Regions from separate parts of the Bacillus sp. T-10(2022) genome, predicted to be linked through region 2. Evidence: riboswitches for the same ligand, from Rfam matches in the RefSeq annotation. Region 2 holds a riboswitch; each other region holds the start of a gene.
The links. A riboswitch is a leader RNA that binds a small molecule or an ion and turns the genes downstream of it on or off. The one in region 2 is predicted to bind preQ1.

Region 1 (12,351 bases), 1.9 Mb from region 2:
TTCATCAATATCGAGAAACCAATCCTGCCATCTGCTCCCTTGGGTTTCGACACCTATTTTCATTTTATTTTCATGTAAGATCGCTATCAAGCCGTTTAGGTTTTTCAGCAGAGCCGGGTTTCCTCCTGATATCGTCACGAAGGAAAAACCAGAACCCCCAATACGCTTCAGCTCATCCCATATTTCTCTAGCAGTCATCTGGACGGTATCTTCCTTACCGGTGCCATCCCAAGTAAATGCGGAATCACACCAGGCACACGAATAATCGCAGCCGGCCGTCCGAACGAACATGGTTTTTTGGCCAATGACCATTCCCTCTCCTTGGATGGTCGGCCCGAAGATTTCCATAACAGGGAGTTTACTCACTTTCCATCCACTCCCTTCTGGCTTCGGCATAGCTTGTCGGCGTTTCGTACAGTCGAACAAATTCGACTCTAGCACCCTCATATTCTTTTAATGAAAGGGATTCGGCCATTTTTTCATAAATCCAGACAACCATATTTTCAGCTGTTGTATTCATGAGCGGCAGGGTTTCATTCAAATAACGGTGATCCAGGTGGATTTCAATTTCATTTTTCCATATATCCTTGATGTCCCCAAAATCTATCATCAACCCTCGTGAATCTGTATACCCGCTTAATCCGAAAATGACCTTATACGTGTGGCCATGCAGGTTCTTGCATTTCCCTTCATAATCATGCAGATGGTGTGCCGCATCAAAGGTGAATTCCTTACTCACGAGAACCCTCTTGTTTGTATACTTCAATTGGCTGCGCTGAATATCTTCATCTATTTTTTGGAGTTTATCCACTATCGTAAAACCGTACATCATGAAAGCACCTTCCGTCTGCTTACATAGTCATCCAGTCCTTTTTTCCGCAGATTACATGCCGGACAATCTCCACAGCCGTCGGAGATGATTCCGTTATAGCAAGTCAGGGTCTTTTCGCGGACAAAGTCGAACGCGCCTAGCTGATCCGCTAGCTCCCATGTTTCCTCTTTATTAAGCCACATTAGCGGCGTATCAATCACGAATGACTGGTCCATCGACAAGTTCAAGGTCACATTCAATGATTTAATGAATACATCGCGGCAGTCCGGATATCCGCTGAAATCCGTTTCACAGACACCGGTGACAATATGTTTAGCGCCAATCTGACTCGCCAGCACTCCGGCAAACGAAAGGAACAGCAAATTCCTCCCTGGTACGAACGTCGACGGCAATTCCCCTTCTTCTCCGTCCGTCACCGCAATATCACTTCTCGTCAGCGCATTTGGTGCCAGTTGGTTCAGCAGCGACATGTCAAGGATATGATGGTTCACGCCCAATTCCTTGGCAATGTTTTGAGCACATTCGATTTCCAAGCTATGCCGCTGATTATAATCGAACGTCACCGCTTCCACTTCCTCAAATCTCTCCATCGCCCAGAACAGGCACGTCGTACTGTCCTGACCTCCACTAAACACAACCACTGCCTTTTCTTTCTTCTTCATTTCTATAAAACTCCTTTTTACGGAAAAAAACAGCACCCTAAGAATAGAGCACTGTTTCTCCTTAGTTTTTTTGAGAGGGTAGCTAGAACCTCTTCCGCCTTAACGCGGAATATTATATTTTTCCAAGTCAATAGTAACTTGAAAACGATAAGAAATCAAGATGTTTATATTAAGAGAACATTAGACCTGATGGAAAATTTGGTTAACTTTTCATTGCTTAAATATCCTTTTATTTATCCGATAAAACAGTGTGAATAAAATATCGATAAAGGGGTCCAATAATTTGAAAAGCATTAAAGCAAAGGTATTGGTGGCATTTTCACTCATCATATCTTTATGTGTCATCTTAGGAGCATTCAACATTTATAGCAGCAACAAGTCACTGGTTTATTCCCAGGATATCATCGAAAAGGAACTTCCGCTTCTTATCCAAGACGAAAAGCTCCTATACAATCTAGCACAAAGAACCGCATACGCCCGGGCCTATATTCTTTATGGTGACGAGAGTTATAAAGAAGGGTTCTTACAATATACTGAAGAAAGCCAGGTCATCCAGGAGGAACTCCTAGCCTTAAGCGATTCTGATAAAGCGAAGGAATTGATCGAGAAAAGCGTGGATTGGAGGACGATGATTGTAGATCGGGTATTTACACAATATGAAAAAGGAAATGAAGAACGCGCTAAAGAGATACTCAAAAATGAAGTGGCGCCAATCAGCAATGAAGTAATGGAGGGTTTCAAGCAGCTTGCTTCGGAACGCGAGGAATTGATTGTCGCTTCAGGTGAAACCGTCATCGCCAGCGGGAAATCGGTTAAGACGACAAGTATCTTCATATCCATTGCGGCAGTCCTTATTGGCCTTGTCCTTGCGGTTGTTACAGCCAACCTCATTACCACCCCCCTCCTTAAAATCAGGGATAGGATGAAAATGGTGGCTGCAGGAGAGCTGAATCATGAGCCCCTGGAGCAAAAGTCAAATGATGAAATGGGCGAACTAACGGTATCCGCCAATCAAATGCAGAAAGACCTTCGTGATACGATCGATAAAATGCTCAGTGTTTCGCAATCCGTTTCCAACCAAATTGAAGATCTGACTCAATCAGCAAATGAAGTGCAGCAGGGCAGCAAACAGATAGCGACTACGATGTATGAACTTTCGGAAGGTTCGGAGTCACAAGCCAACCGGGCATCTGAAATGGTTCGCATCATGGATGATTTCACCGGCAGGATTAAGCTTGCCCACCTAGAAGGGGTGGATGTAGCTAACAGTTCAACCGAAATCCTTTCCTTGACCAAGGAGGGCACCACTTTAATGCGCAGTTCGGTCCAACAGATGCAAAGTATTGATGGGATTGTCAAAAACGCCGTAGAGCAAGTGAAAGGGCTCGATTCTCAATCACAGCAAATTTCGCAGCTTGTGCAGGTCATCAAGGATATATCCAATCAAACCAATCTATTGGCGCTGAATGCAGCCATAGAAGCTGCTCGTGCTGGTGAACATGGCAGGGGCTTTGCCGTCGTCGCCGATGAAGTGCGGAAACTCGCTGAAGAGGTCACACACTCCGTTGGGGATATCACCAATATTGTCTCCGCCATTCAAACAGGTTCAAAAACGGTCGTCCACTCCCTGGAAGATGGTTACACACAAGTGGATGAAGGCACAAAACAAATTACGCTCACAGGCCGAACCTTTGAAACAATTAATCATTCTGTCGGGAATATGGAAATGAAAATACAGCATATAACAGACGAATTGAACTATATCTCCACAAATAGCCAAAAAATCAATCAGGCTATCGAAGATATCGCAGCCGTTTCTGAAGAGTCCGCGGCAGGAATCGAACAAGTCTCCGCCTCCGCTCAGCAATCCAGCTCTTCGATGGATGAAATCACGAATCATGCCAGTGAAATTGCATCCTCGGCAGAACTGCTCACTGAACAGGTTAAGAAGTTCCAATTATGACACTAGCAATTTCCCGAATGCGGGAAATTGCTTTTTCCCTTCCATTATAATGTTGTTTCATTTTCGTTTATTCGGGGAATAAATAACTATACACAATAATAAACCATTAAAAAACAAATCTATCAGAAGCGGCTGGAAGTGGATATTTTCCTTTGTTTTCAGAATATTTAGTGTATAATTAATTAAAGGAATATTTTAACTTAAATAATCATTGCTTCCAATACCTGCTACTGCAAATCCCGAAATTTCCTTTCAACACCATGCACGGGCACTTATACTCAGTAAGGATCCATTGCATGCTTTCTCTTGAATCAAACCATTCACAACTTTATTCTCAAAAAAACACGATTTCCATTCCAAATTTGTAAAAAAAGGTTAAAATCAACTAATGATATGTTACTATTAAACCAAGACCTTTTAACCCCATAAGGAGGAATTCATATGAAACGTTTTTTCAAATTCATCGCAGATTTTAACGAAAGAAAAGCACTGGAACGGGAAACCGAAGAGTTCTTTCGCAAAGAATACGAAAATTATATGAAGATGAATCCTGACAATCAAGGAAAAAGAAGGAGATTAGCTCCTAGACTTTATGTGATTGATGGCGGTAAAAAGGGCTCCAACCTTGAGATTTCTGACAGAAAGAAATCCAGTTAATCTGATTCCTTCCATAATAAGCTACGCATGCTGTAGCTCAAGACCCACAAACGTTAAATCTCCAGGATGAACGGAGATCCGTGACCATTCCATTCATTTACAATATATAAGCCGAAAGCTCAGAAATACTTCTGAGCTTTTTTTATTTTTCATTCTTCTATAAACACTATATCTATAGAAGAAACTAGGTATTTTTTTAAAAAAATGGGTTAACTTTAGTTTATTTCATGTTTTAGGTAAAAGTTCAATTATAGGCCCATGGGTATTTCCGAAGAGAAAAACCGAAAAACATTAAAAAAAAGAGATGTGTGCTTTTACTCATCTTTATCCATATTCAAAAGAGTTCAACTAATTGAGTCGTTAGATGCAATATTTCACATTGAATGACAAATGCATAAAAATTATTACGTTTATGTCAAACAATGGGTATAAACAATTAACAAACTGTAATAAACCTCACTTTTCAAAAATAATTATTATTTAAATATAGCCATTATGAATTAGGTTCAAATGCTCATGAATCTATTTTGATTCTGACCAAAATGGGTTTTTATTAAACTTCCCATAATTTAGTGTAAATAAACCGAGGATTCTCTTGATTTCCAGCCATATCTTTGTACTCATAAAACAATTTATCCCATTAGATACTATTACACTCCAATATACATTTATTTGAAAAAGCTGATAATAACTATATTACGATAGAATAATTGACTCTTGCCTATTAAGTTTAAAATCATGTAGTGTGTATTCAGTAATTCAAATATTTGAAAAAAAGAGAGGTTAAAAAATGGCACCAATATTTATTTGTGCGATCTTTTTGCTTGGTTATGGCATTTTTGAACAAAAACGCCATCAGAAGCGTCTCGACTCCATCCCGGTACGTGTGAATGTGAATGGGATTCGAGGGAAATCCACTGTAACGCGTCTAATTACAGGTGTGATCCAGGAAGCTAAATACAAAACAGTAGGTAAAACAACCGGAACGTCAGCAAGAATGATCTATTGGTTTACCGACAAGGAAAAACCGATTGTACGCCGCCCGGAAGGACCCAATATAGGAGAACAACGGCGTGTAGTTAAAGAAGTTGCCGACTTAGGCACAGAAGCACTGGTTTGTGAATGCATGGCCGTACAGCCTGACTATCAACTAATCTTCCAAAACAAAATGATCCAGGCAAACATTGGGGTCATCGTGAATGTATTGGAGGACCATATGGATGTCATGGGACCGACTTTGGATGAGGTTGCTGAAGCCTTCACTGCTACCATTCCCCATAATGGTCACTTAATAACCATCGAAAGTGAATATTTGGACTTTTTCAAGCAAATTGCCAAAGAACGCAACACAAAAGTGATCGTTGCAGACAATTCCAGAATTTCGGAAGAATTCCTGCGTGAATTCGACTATATGGTATTTCCTGATAATGCATCACTGGCCTTGGCCGTTGCTGAAGCTTTGGGCATTGATGAAAAAACGGCTTTTCGCGGCATGTTGAATGCGCATCCCGATCCAGGTGCCATGCGGATCACCAAATTCGGAGATCCCATCCAGCCAACTTTCTTTGTCAATGGCTTTGCTGCAAATGACGCGTCATCTACGCTGAACATATGGGAACGTGTCAATACGTTCGGATACAGCACAGAACCTCCTATCGTCATCATGAATTGCCGTGCCGATCGTGTGGACCGTACTGAGCAGTTTGCTAGAGATGTATTACCTTACATAAAATCTGAAATCGTCATTGCCATTGGTGAAACCACATCACCGATTACAAGGGTATTCGAGCAAGGGAAATTGGATACTAAAGAATATTGGGATTTAGAAAACTGGTCAACTGAAGAAATCGTGGCCCGTCTCCGCCCATTGATGAAAAATCGCATCGTCTACGGTGTCGGGAATATTCACGGTGCAGCGGAACCATTAATTGAAGCATTCATGAAATCTAAAACAAAGCAAAAAGCAAGTTAAGTAGGAGGAACCTTAATGTTTGGATCGGATTTATATGTAGCCCTAGTACTTGGAGTAACGCTTAGCCTTATATTTTCAGAAAAGACGGGTGTCGTACCCGCAGGACTTATCGTGCCAGGTTATTTGGCATTAGTATTTGATCAATGGGAAATCATGCTGACCATATTGATCATTAGTGTGGTAACTTATTTAATCGTCACTCACGGCCTTTCAAGATGGGTGATTTTATATGGAAGAAGAAAATTCGCCGCCATGATGGTGACCGGGATTTGCTTGAAACTACTATTGGACTTAGTCTACCCCGTCATGCCATTTGAAATATTCGAGTTTCGGGGAATCGGTATAATCGTACCTGGATTGATAGCGAATACCATACAAAGACAAGGAATGCCATTGACACTTGGCAGCACGCTTTTATTATCCGGCTTAACTTTCGGTTTAATGAACGTGTACTACCTATTCTGAGGTGCAAAAAATGAAACGGACTTTAAATGCAAAAGAAAAAACACTTATCTTTATTAAACGCACGAAGAAAAAGAATCTTAAATACACTGGAATCATACTACCTATATTACTAATCGCATTAGTCATTACCACTTGGATGGGACGGGCTGAGGAAGTAAAAACAACCGCTCCAAAATCCGATCAACCATTGACAATGACAATGGTCGGTGATGTGATGATGGGACGTTATGTTGAAGAAGTTACGGAAAGGCACGGGTATGAATACCTCTTCCGGTATATGAAGCCATATTTCGCCAATTCAGATTATGTCAGTGGGAATTATGAACATACCGCTTTAAAAGAAGAGGTATCTAACTACAAGGAAGCAGATACGCCCATCCGATTAAACTCGAATACTAGTGGTGTGGAAGCCGTTAAAGATGCTGGCTTCTCTGTGGTGTCTTTAGCCAATAACCATATGATGGACTATGAAGAACAAGGACTTCTTGACACGATTGATGAATTCAAAAGTGCGGATATGCACTATGTCGGTGTTGGATCAAACACTGCCGAAGCAAAAAACAGCATCGACTATGCGGATGTTAATGGCGTACGTGTCGCAACACTTGGCTTCACAGATATTTACGGTAAGGATGCCGTGTCAAAAAATGATAAAGCCGGACTATTGAACTCCAACCCTGATATATTATTTGAAATGATCGGCAAAGCAAGGAATGCCAAGCAAGGCAACGCAGACTTGGTTGTGGTGAATATGCACTGGGGACAAGAGTATTCAACATCAACAACCGCTCGTCAAAAAGACTTGGCTAAAGCTATCATCGATGCGGGGGCTGACATCATCATCGGCCATCACCCCCATGTGCTTCAATCGTTTGATGTTTATAAAGATGGAATCATTTTCTATAGCTTAGGAAATTTCATATTCGATCAAGGCTGGACACGCACAAAGGATTCAGCTATGGTTCAATACCATTTAGCGGTAGACGGAAAAGCTACAATCGATGTCGTACCACTGCAAATTGAAGAAGCAACACCAAGGCCAGCTACCTCTTCAATTGACAAATCACGTGTTTACCGACAGTTGACGAAGGAAACGAGAGAAAAAGTCCAGTGGTCGAAAAAAGAGGATCGCATCGAGATTACCTTGGATCACAAGAAGGTAATCGACCATAAGGCACAACGTGAACAAGAGGAAAAGGCAGCAATGGAAAAGAAAGCTGCACTGGAGAAAAAAGCAGCACAAGAGAAAAAGGCCGTACAAGCTAAACAACAGGAAATGCAACCCATTCAATAAGGAACGCTTTGTCACTACTATTTGAAGAATGAAGACACACAACTTAGAAGCTCAACGAAAAGGGGGAACAACCGATGATTAACCGTATGACGGGAAAAGTGCTCATATCCCTAAGCTTGCTCATATATATTGCTGGATGTTCGAAGACACCCCCTATTTCTGACACGAATGATCCGATAAAGAGTAAAACGGAACAATCATATGGGGTCAGTTCTTCAAACCCAATCGCAATAGATGTCGGTATGGATATATTGGAAAATGGCGGAACGGCGGCTGATGCCGCCATTGCGGTATCGTATGTATTAGGTGTAGTTGAACCTTATGGATCTGGCGTGGGTGGCGGCGGCGGTATGCTGATTGCCCCGGAATCCGGCGATCCCGAATTTATCGATTATCGTGAATCCTCTCCGGAAGACCCAAGTTCAAGACACGATACAGGGATTCCTGGCTTAGTGGCCGGCATGCAGGTTATAAGTGATAAGTATGGGAGCGTTCCAATGGCAGATCTTCTTCAGCCGGCGATAGATTTGGCTGAAGACGGATTTGAAGTCGACGAATCGTTATCATCACGATTAGAAGCGGCTCAGCCAAGGATATCTTCCGATGCGACTTCACTTTTTTATCCTGATGGTGATGCCATTAAACCAGGCAAAACCCTCGTCCAAGAAAGACTTGCCGATACATTGAAGGAGATTCAGCAGGAAGGTCCTGATGGTTTTTATAAAGGGGAAATTGCGCGGGATATTAAAAGAGAATCAGATATCGACTTGATGGATTTAAAGCGCTATGAGGTGAAAGAACGGAAGCCGGTCCAAGGAGCATTTGCCGGTTATGATGTTTTTACCGCCCCTCCGCCCTTTTCAGGAATTACAGTTCTTGAAATGTTAAAGCTAGCCGAGGAAATGAACCTAGGTGATTCTTCAAGTAAATCAGCTTATATGAAAGTCTTGGGGGGCATCACCGATACTGCTTATCAAGATCGGTCCGCCCATGTTGGAGATGGAATTAGTCACTCCAAGGCGGAAAAATTACTCTCCCCCATTCACTTGGATAATCTTAAAAATAAGATCAAAAGTGAAAAATGGGAAGATAAAGAATCGAATGGTTCCGAAGAACATGAAAGTACGACACACTTTGTGATAATGGACAAGAATGGCACTGTCGTTTCCACAACAAATACGCTCAGTAACTTTTTCGGATCTGGGGATTATACGAATGGATTTTTCCTTAATGATCAATTGAAAAATTTCAGGTCCGGCTTGAACTCTCAAGAGGCATATAAACGGTCAAGAACTTTCACCGCTCCGACCATTCTCAAGAAACCTGGGCGGGAATCGATTGGGATCGGCTCACCAGGCGGTGATAGGATTCCGCAAGTATTGATGCAGGTTCTTTATTCTTATACAGAAAATGAAGGCACATTTCAGGATATCGTCGACCGTAATCGGTTCGTCTTTGATGGAAAGAAGATTTATACAGAAGCCAAGCTTTCGGATGAAACAATATCCGACTTGGAAGATTCAGGATATGAAGTCATTCAGAAGATTTCCCCCATGTATTATGGCGGGGTTCAAGCACTCGTTAAAAACGAGAAAAATGGACAAATATCCGGAGCTGGGGATAAACGAAGAAATGGAAGCTGGAAAGCTCAGCAATAAACGAGCAATCTAGCTCCTCCTTTTCTAAATATCACATGAATTTTAGCGATGTATAAGGGGACTTAGAATATGAATATCGTAAAAAAAATAACAAGCTGGGTCATACCCGTTTTTATAATAGCTGCCCTGCTTGTGACAATGAATACGTTTAAACGGACAGAAACGTTAACACCCGACGAGCAAAAAAAGATAGAACAATATACGACTGTCGAAAAATGAAAAAAGCCGGGGCATCCCCGCTTTTTTTATTTTTGCCGTCAAAGGGCGAAAGATTAAAACCAGTACAGATACGGAGGCTAACCATGAAGGAAAATAACTATACTGATTTTATTGAACTAGAGCAAAATGAACAAGAAGACCTCGATTACCGCATCATCGTTCATCACAGGAATCCTGATATTGCAGTTCTAGCCATACATGGCGGGAACATCGAACCAGGAACTAGCGATATTGCAGCCGCACTTGGAGAGAGACTTTGTGCAAGCACCTATCTATTCGAAGGTCTTAAACCAAGAGGCAACCAGGTCCTCCATATAACATCCCACTTGTTCAATGAACCGGTCGGCGTTTCAATGGCAGCGAACGCACAAACCACCCTTTCCATTCATGGCCACTACGACGTACATAATGCGCTGGTTTACATTGGCGGAAGGAACAAACCATATAAGAACCTTATTCAGCAATGCCTCAACCAAGCTGGATTTCAAACTGAACATGCACCGCAGCACCTTTCAGGGATGAAAGTAAACAACATCACCAACAAATCCAAAACGGGTGCAGGCGTGCAATTGGAACTTTCCACTAAGCTTAGAAAAAGCTTTTTCAAAGGTGATGACTTTACCAGTAAAAACAGGGTAAATCACTGTGATCTTTTTAAACAGTTCGTTACTGCCATTGAAAAAGCGACTCTTGAATATAAACAGATTGAATGGCCTTCTTAGTCCATAAGGCTTTCAACTTGACCGAAGCTTTCGAATTTCTCGGCAAAATAATCTGACGAAAGATTGGAGATATGAACGCCCGTGTTTTCCGTTGTATGGAGAAAACGGCCATCACCTAGATAAATACCTACGTGGGTCACACCCAGCCTTGTTCCTGTGTCCCTAAAAAACACTAAATCCCCTGCCTTTGGATTTTCGATTTTGGGCAGCAATGAGAAGTAATCTGCTGCAGAACCCCGTTTTACTGAAAGGCCCTGTTCCTTCATGACCCAATAAATGAATCCGCTGCAATCCATTCCGATCATCGGATCTTCTCCACCGAAAACATAGTTGAATCCGCGTAGAGTGTATGCATACTTGATGACATCATATGCTTTATCATATGCAGCCTCCTGGTTTACATAAAACGGATATAACGGGTTGCTGTATAGTTGAAGATACTGCCCTTGCATCAACTCATCCGTAGTTAAAGCGTTACGACTCTTGATCGTACTCATGGAAATGCTGTAATTCTCCGATATACTTTTAAGCGTTTCTCCCGTTTGGACGATATGCTCTCCTTTAGGCGTATATGTTTTGTAAGCCACTTGGAATTTTGCAAAGTAATCTTCTGTAGTGGATCTCACCTGAACCGTTTCTGCACCGTATCCAGAATTGACAAATTGGTTTTTGCCGACATAAATACCCGCAGTCACGACTTTTAAGCTGTCTTTTTCCAGAAAGAATATAATATCCCCCATTTTCGGAGTGGCTGTATCCATCCCTTGCTTATAAAAACCATCTACTGTCAAACGGTCGACCGGCACATTTTGCCGGGAAAGCACCCAATGAATCAATCCGCTCGAATCAAATCCTTTTTCAGGCGTCTCCTCTCCAGCTGTCTTTTTAAACCCTATAAAGGATTTCGCATAGTTTGCAATTTTTTTTCCTCTCTCCGACCATTGATAGATGGAAGGAGTATACGCCGTTTGAATGATTGTCAACCTTTGTCCCGCAAATAACTTATCGTCCGGTAAACCATTCGTTTTCATTAATTGCTCAGCCGATATCTCATATGTCTTGGCAATCGATTCAACCGTTTCGCCAGAGGTTACAGTATGCACAGGATCTGCTGCCTCGGCCTTTAAGCCAGGTAAAAAAGTGAAATTGACCATGAATACCAATGTAAGTATCATACCGCTTAATTTTCCATTAAACATTTTAACCCTTCCTTTATACGCTGAAATATTTTTAAATATACGATGTTCAAGTAAACTTCAACATATGAATCTTTTATCCTATCATCCACCCAATCAGATGAGCCTTAACTCTCATCCCAACAATATTATCGGCGAACCTTATAAAACATTTAACCTATTTTTTACAAATGTTCATCAATCCGATTCAATAAAACACTTTCAAAATAAACCATTATTCCTATATTATGTTCTTTTACCGTCACAGTGTGACTTTCCCTGGAGCTACCCAGGTCATGAAAAATGTTCATGGTTGGAATCGAAGAATTACTAGAGGATTTTATTTTTTTGTACAGAATGGGTAAAGTTAGATTAGGCCAGTGATGATAAAGTCGTACTAACGATATAGGAGTGAAGATGTTCAACATAGTTTAGGAGGGACAACGTATTTGAGGTTTGGCATAAACAGACGTTGCTGTAACAGGATGAACTACACATTAGGCTTAGCAATCTCTAAAAAAAGAGCTCGTTTTTTACATGATTAAAAATATTGATGGCCCCATCGGACTCCCATATTACAGATCAAACGGAAATTTATTATGAAGGCGATGGATTTTTGAACAGGAACCCGAATCCATTGGTATCATCCATCATCTAGCAGAAGAAAATAAGGGGAAAGCTTAAAGCGCCTTCCCCTCGTTTCTATGAATCTATGGCATGTACACCGTTTTA
Region 2 (12,351 bases):
CGGTGTCTCCCCTTGACGCGCTTTCCCCGCAGGAGTCTCGCACCTTACGCTCCAATCAACTTTGTTTTAATATACAGATAGAACTTATTCCTACAGTCTTTTTTGTATTAAATATAGAAGTATTAAACTTGAGGTGATAAGGATGGCTTTCTAAACATGATTCTATTCAGCGAGATCAACTCAAAGTGAATATTTTAAACCAATTGGGGATAACATCCAGAAGCAGCATTTGTCTTAACTTTATAGTCTTTCCCAGCTTTATAATACGAATATACCATACCAATTCACTGCAATAAGTATCCGCGTCTTTTAGCTCAGATTCAATATCCCCATACGGTCATTGCCACTATCATAAAGTACCAGATGAAAAGTCCAGCCGTATGTATAGTGACTAAAAGATTGATCACAAAAAAACCCCCTTCTAAAAGGAGGTCACTGATCTATTATTCTCAAAAGAACTCGTGATATAATGCCTGAATCGCCGTCTCTTCGTTGTGCCCTTTCACACCGAACATCATGCTTACCTCAGAAGAGCCCTGGTTGATCATCTCAATATTCACCTTTGCTTCGGCCAAGGCTTTTGACGCTCTTGCCGTTGTACCGACATTATGACGCATCCCTTCCCCTACAACCATGATCAAGGCCAGATCATGCTCCACATTCACTTCATCGGCATGCAGCTCTTTCTTGATTCGGGAAATGATTTTATTCTCGGCTTCACCTTTCATCTGATCCTGCCTTAGAATAAGCGTCACATCATCGATGCCTGATGGAATATGCTCATATGAAACTCCATAATCTTCGAGGATGTGCAGCAGTTTCCGGCCAAAACCAACTTCCCGGTTCATCAAATATTTGCTAATGTAAATACTGCAAAATCCTTTATCACTTGCAATCCCAATAACGGGCCCGTTCGTATTATCCCGTGTATTCACAATGCGGGTCCCTTGTGCCGCCGGATTGTTCGTATTCTGAATATGGACAGGTATTCCCGCACGGAATGCAGGAATCAGCGCCTCATCATGAAATACCGAGAAACCTGCATAAGAAAGCTCACGCATCTCACGATAGGTTAGTTCCCGGATTCCCTTCGGATTGGAAACCACATTTGGATTCACCGCATAAACGGCATCCACGTCCGTAAAGTTCTCATACAAATCAGCTTTGACCCCATTCGCAAGAATCGAACCAGTAATATCTGAACCGCTTCTTGAGAAGGTTAACACATCACCATCTAACGTATATCCAAAGAACCCTGGGAATACAACGATTCCTGGTTCATCACGCAGAGCATATAACCGATCATAAGACTCTGGCAGCACCTTGGTGAATCCACCTTCATCCGTTACGATCAAGCCGGCCTTCTTTGGATTGATATACTGTGCCTCTACACCACGGCTTTGAAAATAACCTGCGACCAGCTTCGCATTATTATCCTCGCCGCTGGCCTTCAAGGCATCCAGATAGCGCTTCGGGTTAGTTTGGTCTGCATGCAGCAGTGCCATTAAATTCTCATGAATCCCAGTGATGACACTCTCGGATATATCCAGCTCTTCAGCAATGCTCGCATAGCGGGATACAACATCTTCTATCAAATGCTCTCCGTTATCCCCGCGCAGCTGCTGTTCCGCAGCTTCAATCAATAAATCCGTCACCTTTATATCATCGGAATTGCGTTTTCCTGGAGCCGAAACGACCACAATCTTCCTCTCTGGATCAGAAACAACAATTTCGAATACCTTCCTCAACTGTTCACCTGACGCAAGTGAACTTCCACCAAACTTTGCAACTTTCATCTCGACATCCCCTATTTTCGTAAATATTCTGTCAAAATCAACTCTCCCTATTATTACGCTTTTTCTCGAAACAATCAAGCGGAAATTCCATTATAGGAGGACATTTGTATTTTTAAAAAGGACAAATCATCAGGACGACTGATAAAGAATGGCTAAAAACAAGGAAAAAGACAACGGGCATATGCCCATTGTCTCTCCTATTCTTTAGCGATTATCCACAGTTTCCGGGTATAAGTCATGGTTCATCAAGCGGTAATGCGCCATTTCCTCATACTTCGTACCTGGTTTCCCATAATTCGTGTAAGGGTCGATGGAAATTCCGCCCCTAGGTGTAAACTTGCCCCAGACTTCAATATATTTAGGATCCATCAATTCGATTAAATCATTCATGATGATGTTCATGCAGTCTTCATGGAAATCACCGTGATTGCGGAAGCTGAATAAATAAAGTTTCAAAGACTTGCTTTCCACCATTTTCACACTGGGAATATAGCTGATGTAAATGGTAGCAAAGTCCGGCTGGCCCGTTATCGGACATAAGCTAGTGAATTCCGGGCAATTGAATTTGACGAAATAATCCCGGTTCGGATGCTTGTTATCGAATGACTCAAGGATTTCAGGCGCATAGTCAAATGTATATTTTGTTCCTTGATTCCCAAGCAGTGTAATATCTTTTTTTAATTCTTCTTCTTTTCTTCCAGACATGAAAAGTCCTCCTAATCCCACGTTTCAGGGAGATTCATAAAATGGGCCTCTATATAACAAAAACCATATCTCCTCAAAGATATGGTTGATTCGCGAAAAATATCAAAGCCATAGTTTTTTTAAGAGGGTGATGCTATGAACCTCTCCCGTTTATCGGGAAATATTTTAAAATTGTCTTAGTAAATATAAAAAAAAATAGTCAATCTGTCAATGCAACTCTCTTAAATTGGGTTTGATTCCTTTATATATTCAGTTTAAAATGGAAAAAGCAGTTCAACCTATAAGAAAGAAGAGAATATACACATGTGGATTTTTGCAGCACTCATCACAAGCTTATGTTTCGGAATCAATAACAGTATTTTCAAATGGAGCAGCGGAAAAGGATATTCCAAGATACATATCCAATTTTTCTTTTATTTTTCAGCTTTTATTTTGTCCATTATTTATGGAGTATTTATGGATGGTTTACAGCTGAACTGGCTGTCCATCATGCTTGGTGCAGCAATTGGTGTACTGAACGCTAATGGTAACATCCAGATGGCAAGCGCCTTTGAAAAAGGGCCGGCAAGCTTGACATCACCATTAATCGCAGCGAATGCAATATTCCCCATACTCTGTGCAGCTTTAATTTTTCACGAACATATTTCTTCCTTGCAGTGGAGTGGAATCGTCTGCATGTTTCTCGCTACATTAGTTATCCAGTATACACCTAACGCCAAAGGTAACCATCAATATGTCCCTTGGATCATGCACACATTATTCTCCATCTTATCATTTGGTGTGCTCGGAATTCTAATGACGACATCAACACGTCTTCATTTAAACTCCCTTGATATCCTTGTATCAATGTATGGAGGCGGAATGCTTTATCTTCTTTCGGCTCTGGCCTTTAAAAAAGAAAAAATCAAGCTAAAGGAAGTCAAAATCGGTTCCTTAGTAGGTTTTTTAAGCATGATAGGCTATGGATGTTATTTCTTTGCATTGAACACCGGGATTGCAAGCATCATTTTCCCTGTCGTCAGCCTGAACTGTTTAGTTGTCGTATTCGCTGGATGTTATTTATTCAAGGAAAAACTAAAAACCTATCAAATTGCCGGTGTTCTTGCAGCATTAATCGGTATTATTTTAACTAAAATATGAATATAATTCGTTTACAAAAACAACCTGGCTGTCATGTGTACAAGCCAGGTCATTTTCTATTTAAACGGGAAATGGGGCAGGTCAAAAAAAAAAAAATGTTGACACATCCATAAAAATATCAGATAATTTTGAATATTAATTCTTTCAATTTTACTGCTTTTGAAATGTTTGATTATTCTTCTGCCATGGGTATAAAAGAAATAGGTACAACCACCTCATTTAATTCTGAATCAAGAAAGGAAAGATGCATAATGGTAAAAGTTACAGTAACAGTAGATTTCCAAGGAAAATCTTATCAAACTAACGTCCTTACTCAACCGGGTACAGATCATGAAGTAATTTTACAACAAGCCCTTCATCAAGTTGAAAAGCAATGGAAAGCATAAAAAAGCAGGCATCGCAATAGATACCTGCTTTTTTATTACCATTAAATAATATCCAAAATATTTTTCATATGCGCTATTAAAGACCCTCTTTTAGCAATTCCCTCCTACTTAAAAACACAAAGACACTAAAATTCAGTCGTCAGTTTGTGTAAGTAAACCTCTCAATCTGAATAACAAGTAATTAAGAATTTTCTTTAATGAAAAAAGTACCTAAATGAATAAAAGACTTATAAAAAATGACGATCTTTTAAAGGACCGTCTCAGACTTTAGACAATTTAAACGTTAATTTCCACTCCAGGCACTCGCTTTCCGCGGGCGGTCCGGGAGCCTCCTCGGCGCCTTTGCGCCTGCGGGGTCTCCCTTGGACTCGCATTTCCCGCAGGAGTCTCGTACCCTCCGTTCCAATCAACTTTGTTTTAAAATTTAGATAGAACCCCTTTTGTCTACAAACTTGATAATAATTGATTTTTGGTTCTTTTAAGCTAAGTTACTTATTAATGGCACGGAACGTTCTTGGAGGCTATCGGAAAACAAACTATAAGAAATGAGTTTCTTCTTGTACTGTTTAACTACATCCACGCGGTCATTGTAAATGTACACAAATAACTTAACATCAATTTTGCCTTTTTTAGTATCAATGACCAATGGAGTCCCACTGTCCTCTGGATGTAAAAACAATTGCTCGTTACCCGGGAATATATGATTTTTCTTCAAAAATCTGGCGTTATTAAAATGATTAATAACTTGAATTTTTTCTTCACCTTCCAAACGTTTTCCGTCAAAGGATACGATCGCATTCCCGCCACTAATTTCTGAGTGTATTTTAAATTTGCTGATAATCCAATTAACAGCATCGGTTGGAAGACAGGAAACCAATATTTTTAACAAACTTAAGATAATTGTCAAAATCAAAACCGGCAATGTCAATTCATCATCTCCGCTACATTTATAAATTATTTCTTTCTTATATAACTTATTATATCAATAGGGCTGGCAGTTTTTCTTAGAAGATGTGTCCGTTCTATTAACGTTTTACTTTGGTAAAACATTGTACTTAAACGCAATTTCCCCTTAATAAATATAATGTTCCGAAATGGTTATACTAAACAAAATGATTTCATCCAAATCCTTCTTAACAAATTTATACTTATTAAAATACAAAAAACTGGGCGTCATCAAGACGCCCAGCTTTTCCGGAATCGATTATTGATATCCCCAAATCATTGTTAGCATTGTACCGAAAATTGTAACCAATGCAACGAACAATCCGTAATAAACGTTTGTGTAAATCGATGCTTTATCTTCAGACTCACCTGCGTGCATGAACATAACTAATTGCAGTGCAGCTTGCATGAAAGCTGTAACAAGAAGGATGATCATGGCCATTTTTAGTGAGAGATCAAACATAATAACTGATAGTGCGACCAAAGTCAGGACTAGAGAAAACGCAAATCCCATAACTTGGCCCCGTGGGAATAATTCTTTCATATTACATCATTCCTTTCAGATAGACGAAACTGAAGATGAAAATCCAGACAACGTCCAAGAAATGCCAGTAAAGTGAAAAGATGAAAGCCTTGTTTGTTGTTTCTGGAGTCATACCGCGCTTTTTGATCTGCATGACGATGAAGGTTCCCCAGAATAAACCAAGTGTAACGTGAGCTCCATGCGTACCTAGTAATGTAAACAAACTAGATAAGAAAGCACTTGTTTGAATGGTTGCTCCTTCATGTACATACTCCACGAATTCATAAATTTCGACTCCCAAGAAGCCTAAACCAAGAATAAGGGTGATAATGAAGAAACCAATCGTTGCTTTCTGTCTGCCAAGTCTCATTGCATTGATTCCAAGACCTATGGTAAAACTACTTGTTAAAAGAAAGATTGTTTGGAACATTAAGGTTGGGAGTTTAAAAAGATGTTCCCCTGTTGGACCATTTCCAGTTCCATTAACCAATACAAAATAAGTGGCGAACAGTGTAGCGAAAAGAGCTATTTCTGCTCCTAGGAAAATCCAGAATCCAAAAATCTTTAAGCGATTTTCTTCCGTGCTATATTCTAGTGGCAGCGAGTTATCTATTTTCATTACTTAGCACCTCGCAATTTATTTTCAGTTTCTTCGATCTCTTCAACAGAGATATAACGTCCGTGATCTTTTTCGAATGAACGGTGAATCATACAAGCAAAGATACCGATCGTTGCAATGATTGCAATGATCCACATGCTGAATACCATCGCAAAGCCCCAAACGAAGAAGATACAGCTCATGATAAACGGCACACCACTGTTATTTGGCATATGGATCTTTTCTACTTTACCGCCAAATAACTTAAAGCCTTTTTTCTTTGAATCCCAGAATGCTTCTGTAGAATCAACTGTTGGCACAATTGCAAAGTTATATTCAGGGATTGGTGTATGTGTAGCCCACTCTAGTGAACGTGCATCCCATGGATCGTTTGAAATATTTCTTGACGCATAACGAGTGCTCCAATAGATATTGTACACAATAAGTGCAAAACCTATTGCCAAGCCAATCGCTCCAACGAACGAGAGCATATTCAATGGACCATACCCTGTTGATTCAGAGTACGTATACATACGACGTGCCTGCCCATCTAAACCAGTGATGAACATCGGGAAGAATGTTACATTAAAGCCGATTGTAATGAACCAGAACGACCATTTCCCAATCTTTTCGCTCAACATGAAACCGAACATTTTTGGCCACCAGTACGTGAAACCAGCAAGTACGGCAAATACAGTACCAGGGATTAAAACGTAGTGGAAGTGAGCTACTAAGAACATTGTATTATGGTATTGGTAGTCAGCACTTGCCATTGCAAGCATAACCCCTGTTACCCCACCGAGCGTGAAAATCGGAATGAAAGCTAAAGAGTATAGCATTGGAACGGTAAACACGATTTTACCTTTCCAAAGTGTGAACAACCAGTTGAAAATCTTAACACCAGTCGGGACGGCAATTGCCATCGTGGTAATCGAGAAGATACCATTAACCATTGCACCGTGACCCATTGTATAGAAATGGTGAGCCCATACAATGAAAGATAGAGTAGAAATAGCTACCATGGAGATAACCATCGAATTATACCCGTACAGGTTACGACGTGCAAATGTCGAAATGATTTCACTGTAAATACCGAAAGCCGGAAGAATTACTATATAAACTTCAGGATGTCCCCAAACCCAGAACAAGTTCGCCCAAAGCATATCGCTACCGCCATTGGCCATCGTAAAGAATTGAGTTCCGAATAGACGATCCATTGTCATCAACGCAAGTGCCACTGTCAATACAGGGAAAGCGAAAACGATAATGAAGTTTGTGATCAAGATAGACCATGTGAACATTGGCATTTTCATTAAGTTCATGCCAGGTGCTCTCATTTTCAAGATTGTTACGATAAAGTTGATACCAGTCAGTAATGTACCGATACCAGCTATTTGAATTGCAATCGCGTAATAGTTCGAACCTACTGATTCACTGAAATCGTTACTTGCCAGCGGGAAGTAAGATGTCCAACCTGCATCAGGAGAACCACCGACTACGAAAGAGATGTTAAATAGCATTGCCCCCATGAAGAATAACCAGAAGCTTACTGCGTTCAGACGTGGGAATGCTACGTCACGCGCTCCAATTTGCAATGGTGTGACAATGTTCATTAACCCAATGATAAATGGCATAGCCATGAACAGGATCATGACGACCCCGTGTGTTGTAAATACCTCATTATAATGCTGTCCATCCAAAAGACCGTTATCTGGAATAGCCGTTTGAGCACGCATCATAAGAGCATCGACGCCACCACGGAAAAGCATAAGCAGTGCTGCCAAGATGTACATGATACCAATACGTTTATGGTCAACCGTTGTTAACCACTCACGCCATAAGTAACCCCATTTTTTAAAATAGGTAATTCCGGCAACAACCGCAATCATGGTTAAACCAATGGCAACCATGGATGCATAAATCGCAGGACTTGGATGAGGTACGGCAAATCGATCAAAGTAATCCATACTTTTGTGACTCCTTTCAGGAAAATATTCCTTATCTTGTAAACCTAGTTGTTTTATCGAACGAAATTAATTCTTAGTGATCATGATTCATGTTGCTGTGTTCTGAATGTTCCTCGTGTGAATCCTTGGAATCATTTTCTTCCTTATCAGAAGATCCGTGGTCATGACCAGCATTTTCCCCTTCAGGAGCTGGAGAAAACTCTAAGTGAGTTCCAGTGTAAGTGGATTGTCCCACATGACCAGGTTTTAATAATTCATTGAATTTTTCCTCAGTAATCGGTTTAGCAGTAGCTTTAATTTCATCTACCCACTTATCGTATTCTTCTGCAGAAAGTACATTAACGTTGAACGTTTGCTGAGCAAAACCTGAACCACTGAAGTTTGAATTTCGACCCATATACTCTCCTGGTACATCAGCTGCTAAGTGCAACGTATTAACCATGTCCGACATCGCGTATTTTTGTCCTCCAAGTTGCGGAATCCAGAAACTTGAGATTGGACCGAATGAGTAAAGTTTAAATTCAATTGGTCGGTTAGTAGGTAAAAACAGATAGTTGACTGTTTCGATATCTTCTTCCGGATAACTAAAATGCCACTTCCAGTTGGAAGATGAAGCATAAATAATTAAAGGTTCCTGATCACCGTATCCTTTAGGTGTTGCCTCAACTTCATTTGTTGTTTTAACAGTAACAACGGATAGGAAAGCGACGATTAGAATTGGGATCGCAACCCAAATTATTTCAAGAACCTTACTTCCTTCAATATGAGGCGGTTCATAATCATCACGTTGTTTGGAAGCACGATATTTCATTATCATGAAGATATACAGTACCATAACGACAAGGACGACAAAGGCCATTGTCCATATCGAAATCATAATAACATCTGCTTGTGTTGCAGCTACCGGCCCTTTAGGGTCCAAGACCATTAATGGGTTATCGCAACCGGTTAGCACAGTGGCAATAGTAAAAAGTATAGTTAATAGAGCCCATTTTATTTTCATAGTACTACCCCTTTCTTACATAATAAAATTCCAATTGGTAATTATTCGGACAAAGTGTTACCATGTTCACAAACCCCGACATACCAATATTAATCCCAAGTCTAAAAAAAGACAATACAAAGTGACATCTGTCACATAAAGTTCATTAAAGAGCAGTAAGAAGATGGTAAATGAACTGAAATGTTCGAAAATCTTCAGCAAATGAAATATAATAAATGTTTCATATCTTGCCTTTGAAAATTTCACTTATCAGTACAGGATTGCAGATAGTACCGATCCTCTTTCCATTTAATATTACTCTAATATAATGAAATAAAAATTTCACATTATATTCACTGTGTATATTGCCTCAAAACTCTTAAAGATTATGAATTATATTACCTATCCTGTCAATTAGGTATTTATCGTTAGAAAACATGATTTAAAACGGATTTTTTTCACTCGGCCATGGAGGTTGGTAAATGGTAGACACATTGGACACGATATTGTCTCCATGCTTCAATATCCTATGATCCAACACAGGTCAATATTATATATATATAAGGAAACGACGAGTTTGAAATGAAATTGGGTTCTTTCGCAATCCTTATGGCCTGTCAGTATTTTTAAAACAGCCGTTTAGCAATAGGCTTGGTAGTAGTGGTTCTATCAAATCCCCTTTAGCAAAACCCACTGTCCTATAACCCCATATTGATACCTGTATCCCTTTTGAATTTTTAATTAAAAGTACATAGAAAAAAATCCACGAAAAAAGGACTTCTTAAAAGTGTCCTTTTCTCGTGGATATAGTTTAAAATGTAACAAATCGGTATTTCGATTCTGATATACATAAAATGAAAGCGTATTCATTGATTGAGATCAAGTTGACTCAAATTCAGCAAGTTAGGCAAAAGAACAACTAGTTCTGTTTAGAAAAACAGTATATTGCCCTATATTCCTCGTTTTAGTTACTGAATTCTGTACTTCTGTTTGTTGGAGCTTTAGCCTTTGTTTTCATTTTTATGATTTTAGTCGTTTCCGGTTCAATTCTTTTGCCTTTATGTGTATTCATTACCATTTCTTCTGTCAGGACAAAAAATATACCAACTAGAAAAATGGCAGCTGCGCTTAATGTGATGGCGATTCCAACAGCGGTAAATATATAATCCTTATTGTAATCGCTTACAAAGAAACTTAAAGCAAAAATAATAATTCCGATTACACAACCTGTGCCCGATACCCATTTAACTGCATCTAACATCTTCTGATTAGCTTCCATAATTTCATCCCCTTTCTTTCTATTTTATGACATTTCACAAATTTGTCAAATCTTTTCTATTTTTTAACATATCCACGATGAAAACCTTGACAAATAGAAGGCGCCACCATTCACTTTTAGGTATTCAAGACTATATGAACAAACTGCAAAAACAGGGCAAATACACTATCTATTTTTCCGATATTAACCTTTTGAATACTATAAAAAAACTTCCAATAAAAGACCCCTGTTGAATAACCAGGGGCCTTACCTCTTTCTATGGTTTTTGCAAGGTGATCGTTACCGTTTTCTCTTCAGTGCCTCGATATACTTTAACCTTTACTTTATCGCCGATTTTCTTATCTGAATATAAGTATTTCCTTAATGCTGCAGCAGTATCAATTTTCGTTCCATCAATCTCAACGATGATATCCTGTTGCTTAAGCCCTCCATTCGCCGCAGCCGATCCCGCTTCTATACTCGTCACCATTACGCCGGACTTTACGGCTTCTGGAACATTTTGAATGTAATATTGCGGCAGTTCTTCCATACTGGCCAAGCTGACTCCTAAATATGGGCGCGTGATTTTTCCATTTTCAATCAGCTCCGTAACAATCGGAATCACATCATTACTTGGTATGGCAAACCCTAAGCCTTCCACACCGTTTTCGGAAATCTTCAAACTGTTTATGCCGATCACTTCCCCAGCGGTGTTGATCAATGCACCCCCGCTATTGCCGGGATTGATCGCTGCATCTGTTTGAAGGACATCAAGTTCCCACTCCCCGTCCGAGGTATCGACTGAAATGGAGCGTCCGGTCGCACTGACGATCCCTTGTGTAACCGATCGTGAAAAATCAAGTCCAAGAGGATTGCCAATTGCCAATACTTCTTCACCTGGACGCATGCTATCGGAATTCCCGAATTTAATTCCCTCAGGTGCCATCGAGGCATCAATTGTCAAAACCGCTAAGTCCGTCAAAGCATCAGCCCCTACAACAGCTGCCGTTGCCTTTTGTCCATCATACAATGAAATTTCGACTTCCTTAGCTCCTTCAATAACATGATTGTTCGTGATGATATAGGCTTTCCCATCAGCTTTTTTATAGATGACCCCTGAGCCGGTGCCGCTTTCAACCGTTTCGCTCTCCGTGCTTTGCCGCTCGTACGGGTACTGGTTTTGCATCTCCTGTAAATTCACGACCCCGACTATCGATTTGGATGCTGATTCGACCATCTCGGCCCTATCATTTGAATCAGTACTCGTCGATAACTTTTCCGCCGTGACACTTTTATCTTTTTCAACACTTTCCGTTTGCTGTACACCTGCCGTTTCGGTTGACTCATTCACTGAACTACTCCCTTGATCTATAAAGTCCCCGCCAAATAGAAATACAGACGATGTAACCATAGAAGCAACCGTTCCGGAAACAAGGCTAGTTAGCCAAAGAGACTTTCCCTTTTTCCGTTCTGCCTTCACTCTGACCTGCTCATCACCATTATAATTCTCCATCTTTATCCCTCCTATGATTTTCCTTTATCCTTTACTTGACTCAATCATAAACAGGAAATATTAAAAAATTCTTAAGAAAATAAGAATAGGGCAACATTTTCACAAAAATTATAAAATTATATCGAATCCTGTAATTTGCTGCTGCACTGCAAAATAAAAAGGCCTCAACAGGGGCCTTCAATTCGACCATACAGTTATCCTACAAGACTTCATAAACTTCTTTAGTCTTCTTATTCACTCCATACCAGCCCCAAGTGGTTTTGTGGCCACTTTTCTGACTAGGTTCATCCACCTCGAAAACATGAAAAATGTAATCTCCCTTTTCAGCATCATGATCATATTCGATATCCAAATTCGGAAAATTTTCCATGTCCACATAATCCATCACAAGCTTCTCTGCCTGAGATTTACTTAATGTTCCAACCGAAGCCTTGCTCTCTTCTTTGCCTATTGTATCCGTTGCCGCCTCATCTTCTAGTTTGGATCCAATGGTTCCGTCCACAGTTGCTTCCTCCGCCGGTTCCGCCTTGTCATTTCC
Region 3 (5,724 bases), 1.9 Mb from region 2:
AGTGAAATCACCTACCTGTAATGAGTAACTAATGGGGGAGGCGGCAGTTATTGATAGTTTTGGATAGTATCTATGGGGAACACATTGTAGAGGGAGTTCTGGAAGAGCTGATAGTAAGCAAACCGGTCCAAAGATTGAAGGGGATACATCAAGGCGGGGCAAGTTATTTAGTTAATGAGAAGTGGGATGTCACACGATTTGACCATTCAATTGGTGTGATGCTTTTAATAAAAGAGCTTGGTGGGTCATTGGAAGAACAAATCGCGGGCTTGCTGCATGACGTATCCCACACTGCATTCTCACATGTAATTGATTTCGTTCTGGATTGTAAGGATGAAGATTATCATGAAAAAATATATGAACAAGTCATTATGGAATCCGAAATCCCCTTAATACTGAAGAGGTATGGATATGAATGTGAAGATGTTTTTCAATCAAAATGGGAATTGCTTGAACAGCCAGCACCTGAGTTATGTGCCGATCGGGTAGATTATACTCTCCGGGATATGTATCAATATGGACATATCACACTGGAATCCGTTCATGACTTTCTAAACCATGTAATCATAATAAATGGAAGGATGTATCTGGATAATATTGAATCGGCTGAATGGTTTGTGAAAACGTATTATAGCGAAGTTATTGATTTTTTCATGGAACCGCTTAATATATATGGCTATGGAATTTTGGCAAAGACCTTAAAATTGGCTTTGGCTAAAAAACTGATCAGCCTTGATGACTTACTTGGTACAGATGAGGAAGTCATGTCCTTGTTAAGCTTGACTGAAGACCATGAAGTGCAAAATCTGTTAAAACGGATCCATGGTAACGTAAAGGTGAAAAAAAATCAAGTGGACTACGATTTTTATCTGAAAAATAAAGTGCGGCTCATTGATCCTTCCGTTATTCAAGGAACCCAATTAATAAGAGCATCCAGTTTATCAGACAAAGTCAAGAAAATGGGAATTGAAGCCTACAAAAAAGCTTCAAAGGGCATGTATCTAAAAGTGATTTCCGATTGAATTTCGTGTCAAACCATACGGAAAGTCAAAAACTCAAGGGTGTTATTCATCCTTGAGTTTTTTTCCGGAAACATGTAAGTCTCCTCCCGTTTAAAAATTAGTTGATTTAGACAATCGACATCCAGGAAGGAGCTTGATTAACGGATGCCTTATACATCTGAACCAGCATCCTTTAATAATTAAAAAACTAATGATGCTCTCAAAGTATTAACGCCATTTTCCAAATAACCCTTTAAACAGGTTAATGTATAAACCCAACCTTCCTTTTGTCCGATCATTTTGTTTATTATTTCAGGGTCTTCTTCACTCAAACCTGATTCGTTTACTTCAATAATTGTACTCGTATTATCCAACTCTTTTAGTGTAATGGTAACAACCGTTTCTTGATCATTTCCGCCCCACGCAAACACGATTTTCCTATTTTCCTCGACTTCCATTACATTAATAATCACTTCAGCATCGTATTCGTTGTATCTCAATGCAGGCGTCCGGCCTTGTTCCCATCTTTCCGAACTCGATGAGAACCAGAAATTCCCGATTTTTTCAGGATTCACTATGGCTTCAAACACTTCATTAGCTGGCTTGATTATCTTAAATTTCGTAATTATTTGGGTATCCATACTAAATCAACTCTCTTTCGATTTGTTTTTATTGTATTCCACTATCCCAATCTACTGATATTGGCGGCAGGGTCCTTCCAGTTTCAAGCAAGCTCTTCAGGTTACTCAGAATGGCTGGCCAACCATTATTCAAGCCTTCAAAGGTATTGTCATCATATACGAAATCTGTCTCCAATAGCTCCTCATGCCTAAGCGTTAACTTTAAAGTCGAATCATCCATTTTCTGTAATTCAAAAGTGACCCGTGTAGGCTGCTTGCGAGGTGTTTCGTCTCCTGCCATGTTCCATGTATACGAGAGCAGGTGCAACGGCTCACACTTAAGTACATTCCCATGATCAGTAATCCGCCCATCTTCCAGCATATATTTGACGCTTGAACCTTCTTGCCAGTCAGACTGTACTTGCAATCCAAAGTGGTATTTCTTCGTGACTTCACCACTCGTCAGGGCTTCCCAAAGCTTCTCTGGTGTGGTTGCGATATAAATAGGATAGACAAACGTAGTTTTTTTCATAATTCTTTTTCCTCCTCGCCAAATAAGATATCAAGACCGTAACCTAACTCTATCATTGATTGTCGGCTTTCATATACAGCCGGTCAAGCAGTTTTTTGCGACAGAAATCGGCAAAGTCATTGCATTGAAGAAGATTTGAAGTGCATTGCTAAAACCGGATTCTCCGTGACATAAAAGGGCCGTATGGAAACTTCTTGATTTCCAATCGCTTTCAAGCTACGATGAATAAGGAAAATGATAATCCGCCCGGGCGGAAGAGGTTCTAGCTACCCTCTCAAAAAAACTAAGGAGAACAGGGCTCTTTCTTAGGGTGCTGTTTTTTCTGTATAAGGAGAATTAAGAAATGTTAAGAATTTTATTGTATTTAGTATCCATCATCACGGCGAATGTGGTTACAGCAGCTTTTGAGCCATTACATTTTGGCATGTTCATCATCCCGATGGGAACATTGCTCATCGGGGGAACCTTCATCTTCCGAGATCTGGTCCAGAATAAATTCGGCCGCGCGAAGACCTATATATGCATCGTCACTGCACTTATTTTATCTGCATGTGTATCATTTTTATTAGGAGATACGTTACTGATTGTTTTTGCTTCCGCATTATCCTTCGTGGTCGCAGAAACAGCGGATACGGAAATTTATACCCGTTTAAAGCTCCCGATGAGTTGGAGGGTGTTTTACAGCGGGATCGTTGGAGGATTTTTCGATTCGGTGATATTTGTCGTGATTGGCCTAAGTCCATTGGGTGCCAATATATTGCCATGGGAAGCAGTACCCGCTGCGGTCATCGGCCAAATCATCGTTAAAACTATCATTCAGTCCATTGGTGCCGTATTGTTGGGACGAATCAACGTAGAACTGGAGAAACGTGTAGTCTCCAGTTAAATGCCAGGAGGGATGCACTACATGGATGGAACCAAAAAAGAAGAAGATAAATGCTATTGCCTCGAGGCCTTTCGTGAAAAATATGGGGCGCATGTTCAAGGGGAATGTATGAAGCTCTCCTGCGCCAATTATCGCAAGCATAAAGGAATTGACAAAAAAGGACCAAATTAGGTCCTTTTTTTTGCGTGAACGGAGTAACTCACGAGTAAAACGTGCGGAATTCACGATTAAACGGCACTAAATCATGAGAATAGCGCTAAAGCATGATTAAACAGCGCAAAATCATGAGTGCAGTGCAAATACACGAATAAAGAGCGCAACGCCATGAGTGCAGAACGAATTCACGAGTATATGGCCGAAATTCACGAGTAAAAGTGCAAAACTCACGAGTAAATGGCCGAAACTCACGAGTAAAAGTGCAAAATTCACGAGTAAACAGAGCGAAATCATGAGTGCAGCATGAATTTCACGAATAAAAGTGCAAAATTCACGGTAAATGGCACGAAATCATGAGAATAGCGCGAAATCCTGAGTAAACAGCGAGAATTTCACGAATAAACAGTGCGAAATTATGAGTGCAGGACAAATTCAAGAGTAATTAGCCCAAACTCACGAGTAAAAATCAAAAAAAGCTTCCTGCACCGTTCCATTAATGGGGCTAGGAAGCTTTGTATATTGTTTAAAATTGCTCTGTGCTTTTCCGAACTAATTTTTCGAGGAAGAAAAAGCATTCTCGCTTCCGCTCAAGTTCGGTTTGTCCATTTTCGGTGACATGATAATATTTCCTGCGGCCTGACTCGGACTCTTGCCAATGGCCTTTTATGAATTCTTTTTTTTCTAACCGTTTAAGGGCGGGGTAGAGGGTGCCTTCACTTATTTGATATTTGCCCATGCTCATTTCCTTCAAGATCTTCGTGATTTCATAGCCGTATAGCTTTTTTTGTGAAAGAAGTGAAAGCAAAAGGAGGTCAATGCTTCCCTTCATTAATTCTTTATCCAAATAAATTCTCCTCCTTTTCATTTTTAAAGTGTAATACGTTGTACATCGTATCACAAGGTGCATTTTACTTTTCTTAAAAAAAATGGTTAAATGACGATTGCTAAATAAATTTAATCATAGTAAAATGTGCTTCGGAACGGATGAGTTGTGAAGAGTGTGGTAAGGATACTATATACATGATTTAATTGTTTTAATGAAAATACGGAATAGGATAGAAGAATCCCTACTCAAGGGGTATTAATTGATTTTTTTTCGAAAATCATTTAGATTCTATTTATCAACAAGAGCAAAGAAAGAAGGTCCTAGATAGATGAAAGTGAAAGCACCAGAGCCATTCACATATATTGGTGGAAAGAGAGCTGTTCTTTTACTTCACGGGTTTACCGGAAGTACAGGAGATATGAAGAAATTAGGGAAATACTTGAATGATCTCGACTATACTTGCCACGGACCTCTTTATAGAGGGCATGGAGTGTCTGGTGAGGAACTCGTTAAGACTGGTCCAAAGGAATGGTGGGAAGATGTAGTTAATGGCTATAAATTCCTTAAAGAAGAAGGATATGAAGAAATTGCTGTTGTAGGAATTTCTTTAGGAGGAGTGTTCTCATTAAAAGTGGGAATTGAATTGCCTGTAAAAGGCGTAGTTTCAATGTGCGCTCCGACGCAAGGGAAAAGTATCGATCGACAAAAGAACCGCTTGCTCAATTATGCACAGGCTTATAAGAAATTTGAGGGCAAAGATGCAGACCAAATTGCTGCAGAAGTGAAGCTGCTGGAAGAAGAGCCTATGCCTCAACTAAAAGATGTGCTGAATATTATTAATGAGACAGGTGAAAATTTAGATTTAATCACATCACCAACTCTTGTTCTGCAAGGGCGCTTGGATGATCCCGACTATACTGAGAGTGCTACAGCGATTTTCAATGAAGTCGATACGCAGCATAAACACTTGATATGGTATGAAAAATCAGGTCATATTATCACATTGGGCAAAGAACGTGAACAGGTGTATGAAGATGTGTATAAGTTCTTGAATACACTGAATTGGTCGGAGTAATAAGCGAGTTTATAAATCCCCTTTAAGTTGAACGTGTGTAAAGCCTGCATTCATATGTAGGCTTTAACACAATGCTTGAGGGGATTTTATTTTGGCTGAAAATCTATTTGTAGAAAAAGACCTTTAAGTTATCGTTATTATCAAGAGTTGCCAATAAAATATCGTTCACATCGGCATTATATGTTATCTTGATTCTGTTTTTAAGCCATGCTTCGTCTTTGCCGCCCCGCTTCAATTCTTTAGAATCGATCTTCCCTTCTTTAATAATCGTTTTAGGAAAAGCGAAGGCATTTGTTTCTAGGTGCATATCTGCTGGGGTTACTGCTTCATATTGAGAGTATAAAAACAATGAAATGGTACCACCCGGTTCCCATAGTGCGAGGGACACTTTTTGAATATCTTCGACTTTTTCTTTTCTTAATTCCGATAATAAAAAATCGATGGAGATTCGGGCTTTTGCTAAGCTTTTGTAAATGATTTGTCCATTTTCGATAAGTGGAAAGGGGGCGGAGTCAAAAAACCTTCGGATTTTGCCCCACTTAAGACCCGTAAACACACTAATTATATATAAAATCACTAAAACAAAGGTCGTAATCATTGAGCCCTTCAAACCTAACTGTTCATCTGA

Region 1: it holds a riboswitch for preQ1, as region 2 does, so the genes downstream of both, queC (7-cyano-7-deazaguanine synthase QueC) here and queF (preQ(1) synthase) in region 2, are expected to answer to the same signal.
Region 3: it holds a riboswitch for preQ1, as region 2 does, so the genes downstream of both, OSJ91_RS21040 (VUT family protein) here and queF (preQ(1) synthase) in region 2, are expected to answer to the same signal.

Annotation. Positions count from the first base shown of each region.
Region 1 is NZ_CP113518.1:4,310,958-4,323,308, forward strand. Features, by position in the region: gene queE (7-carboxy-7-deazaguanine synthase QueE) at 1-366, opposite strand, end outside; gene queD (6-carboxytetrahydropterin synthase QueD) at 359-829, opposite strand; gene queC (7-cyano-7-deazaguanine synthase QueC) at 829-1,494, opposite strand; PreQ1 riboswitch class I at 1,550-1,592, opposite strand; partial or broken gene OSJ91_RS21090 (HAMP domain-containing protein) at 2,222-2,518, shown strand; gene OSJ91_RS21095 (methyl-accepting chemotaxis protein) at 2,639-3,457, shown strand; gene OSJ91_RS21100 (hypothetical protein) at 3,899-4,114, shown strand; gene pgsB (poly-gamma-glutamate synthase PgsB) at 4,905-6,086, shown strand; gene pgsC (poly-gamma-glutamate biosynthesis protein PgsC) at 6,102-6,551, shown strand; gene OSJ91_RS21115 (CapA family protein) at 6,562-7,845, shown strand; gene OSJ91_RS21120 (gamma-glutamyltransferase family protein) at 7,920-9,503, shown strand; gene OSJ91_RS21125 (CapE family protein) at 9,573-9,722, shown strand; gene OSJ91_RS21130 (poly-gamma-glutamate hydrolase family protein) at 9,806-10,444, shown strand; gene OSJ91_RS21135 (C40 family peptidase) at 10,441-11,643, opposite strand; gene OSJ91_RS21140 (DUF2642 domain-containing protein) at 12,330-12,351, opposite strand, start outside.
Region 2 is NZ_CP113518.1:554,448-566,798, reverse strand. Features, by position in the region: gene OSJ91_RS02735 (aspartate kinase) at 450-1,796, opposite strand; gene queF (preQ(1) synthase) at 2,001-2,501, opposite strand; PreQ1 riboswitch class I at 2,606-2,651, opposite strand; gene OSJ91_RS02725 (EamA family transporter) at 2,805-3,641, shown strand; gene OSJ91_RS02720 (BA3454 family stress response protein) at 3,770-4,027, shown strand; gene OSJ91_RS02715 (YfmQ family protein) at 4,506-4,955, opposite strand; gene qoxD (cytochrome aa3 quinol oxidase subunit IV) at 5,232-5,516, opposite strand; gene qoxC (cytochrome aa3 quinol oxidase subunit III) at 5,518-6,114, opposite strand; gene qoxB (cytochrome aa3 quinol oxidase subunit I) at 6,114-8,060, opposite strand; gene qoxA (cytochrome aa3 quinol oxidase subunit II) at 8,134-9,063, opposite strand; gene OSJ91_RS02690 (hypothetical protein) at 10,007-10,321, opposite strand; gene OSJ91_RS02685 (S1C family serine protease) at 10,578-11,813, opposite strand; gene OSJ91_RS02680 (hypothetical protein) at 12,013-12,351, opposite strand, start outside.
Region 3 is NZ_CP113518.1:4,303,342-4,309,065, reverse strand. Features, by position in the region: gene OSJ91_RS21060 (hypothetical protein) at 1-5, shown strand, start outside; gene OSJ91_RS21055 (HD domain-containing protein) at 51-1,022, shown strand; gene OSJ91_RS21050 (SRPBCC family protein) at 1,202-1,642, opposite strand; gene OSJ91_RS21045 (SRPBCC family protein) at 1,671-2,153, opposite strand; PreQ1 riboswitch class I at 2,404-2,446, shown strand; gene OSJ91_RS21040 (VUT family protein) at 2,497-3,039, shown strand; gene OSJ91_RS21035 (hypothetical protein) at 3,061-3,210, shown strand; gene OSJ91_RS21030 (PadR family transcriptional regulator) at 3,719-4,039, opposite strand; gene OSJ91_RS21025 (alpha/beta hydrolase) at 4,350-5,096, shown strand; gene OSJ91_RS21020 (DUF421 domain-containing protein) at 5,200-5,724, opposite strand, start outside.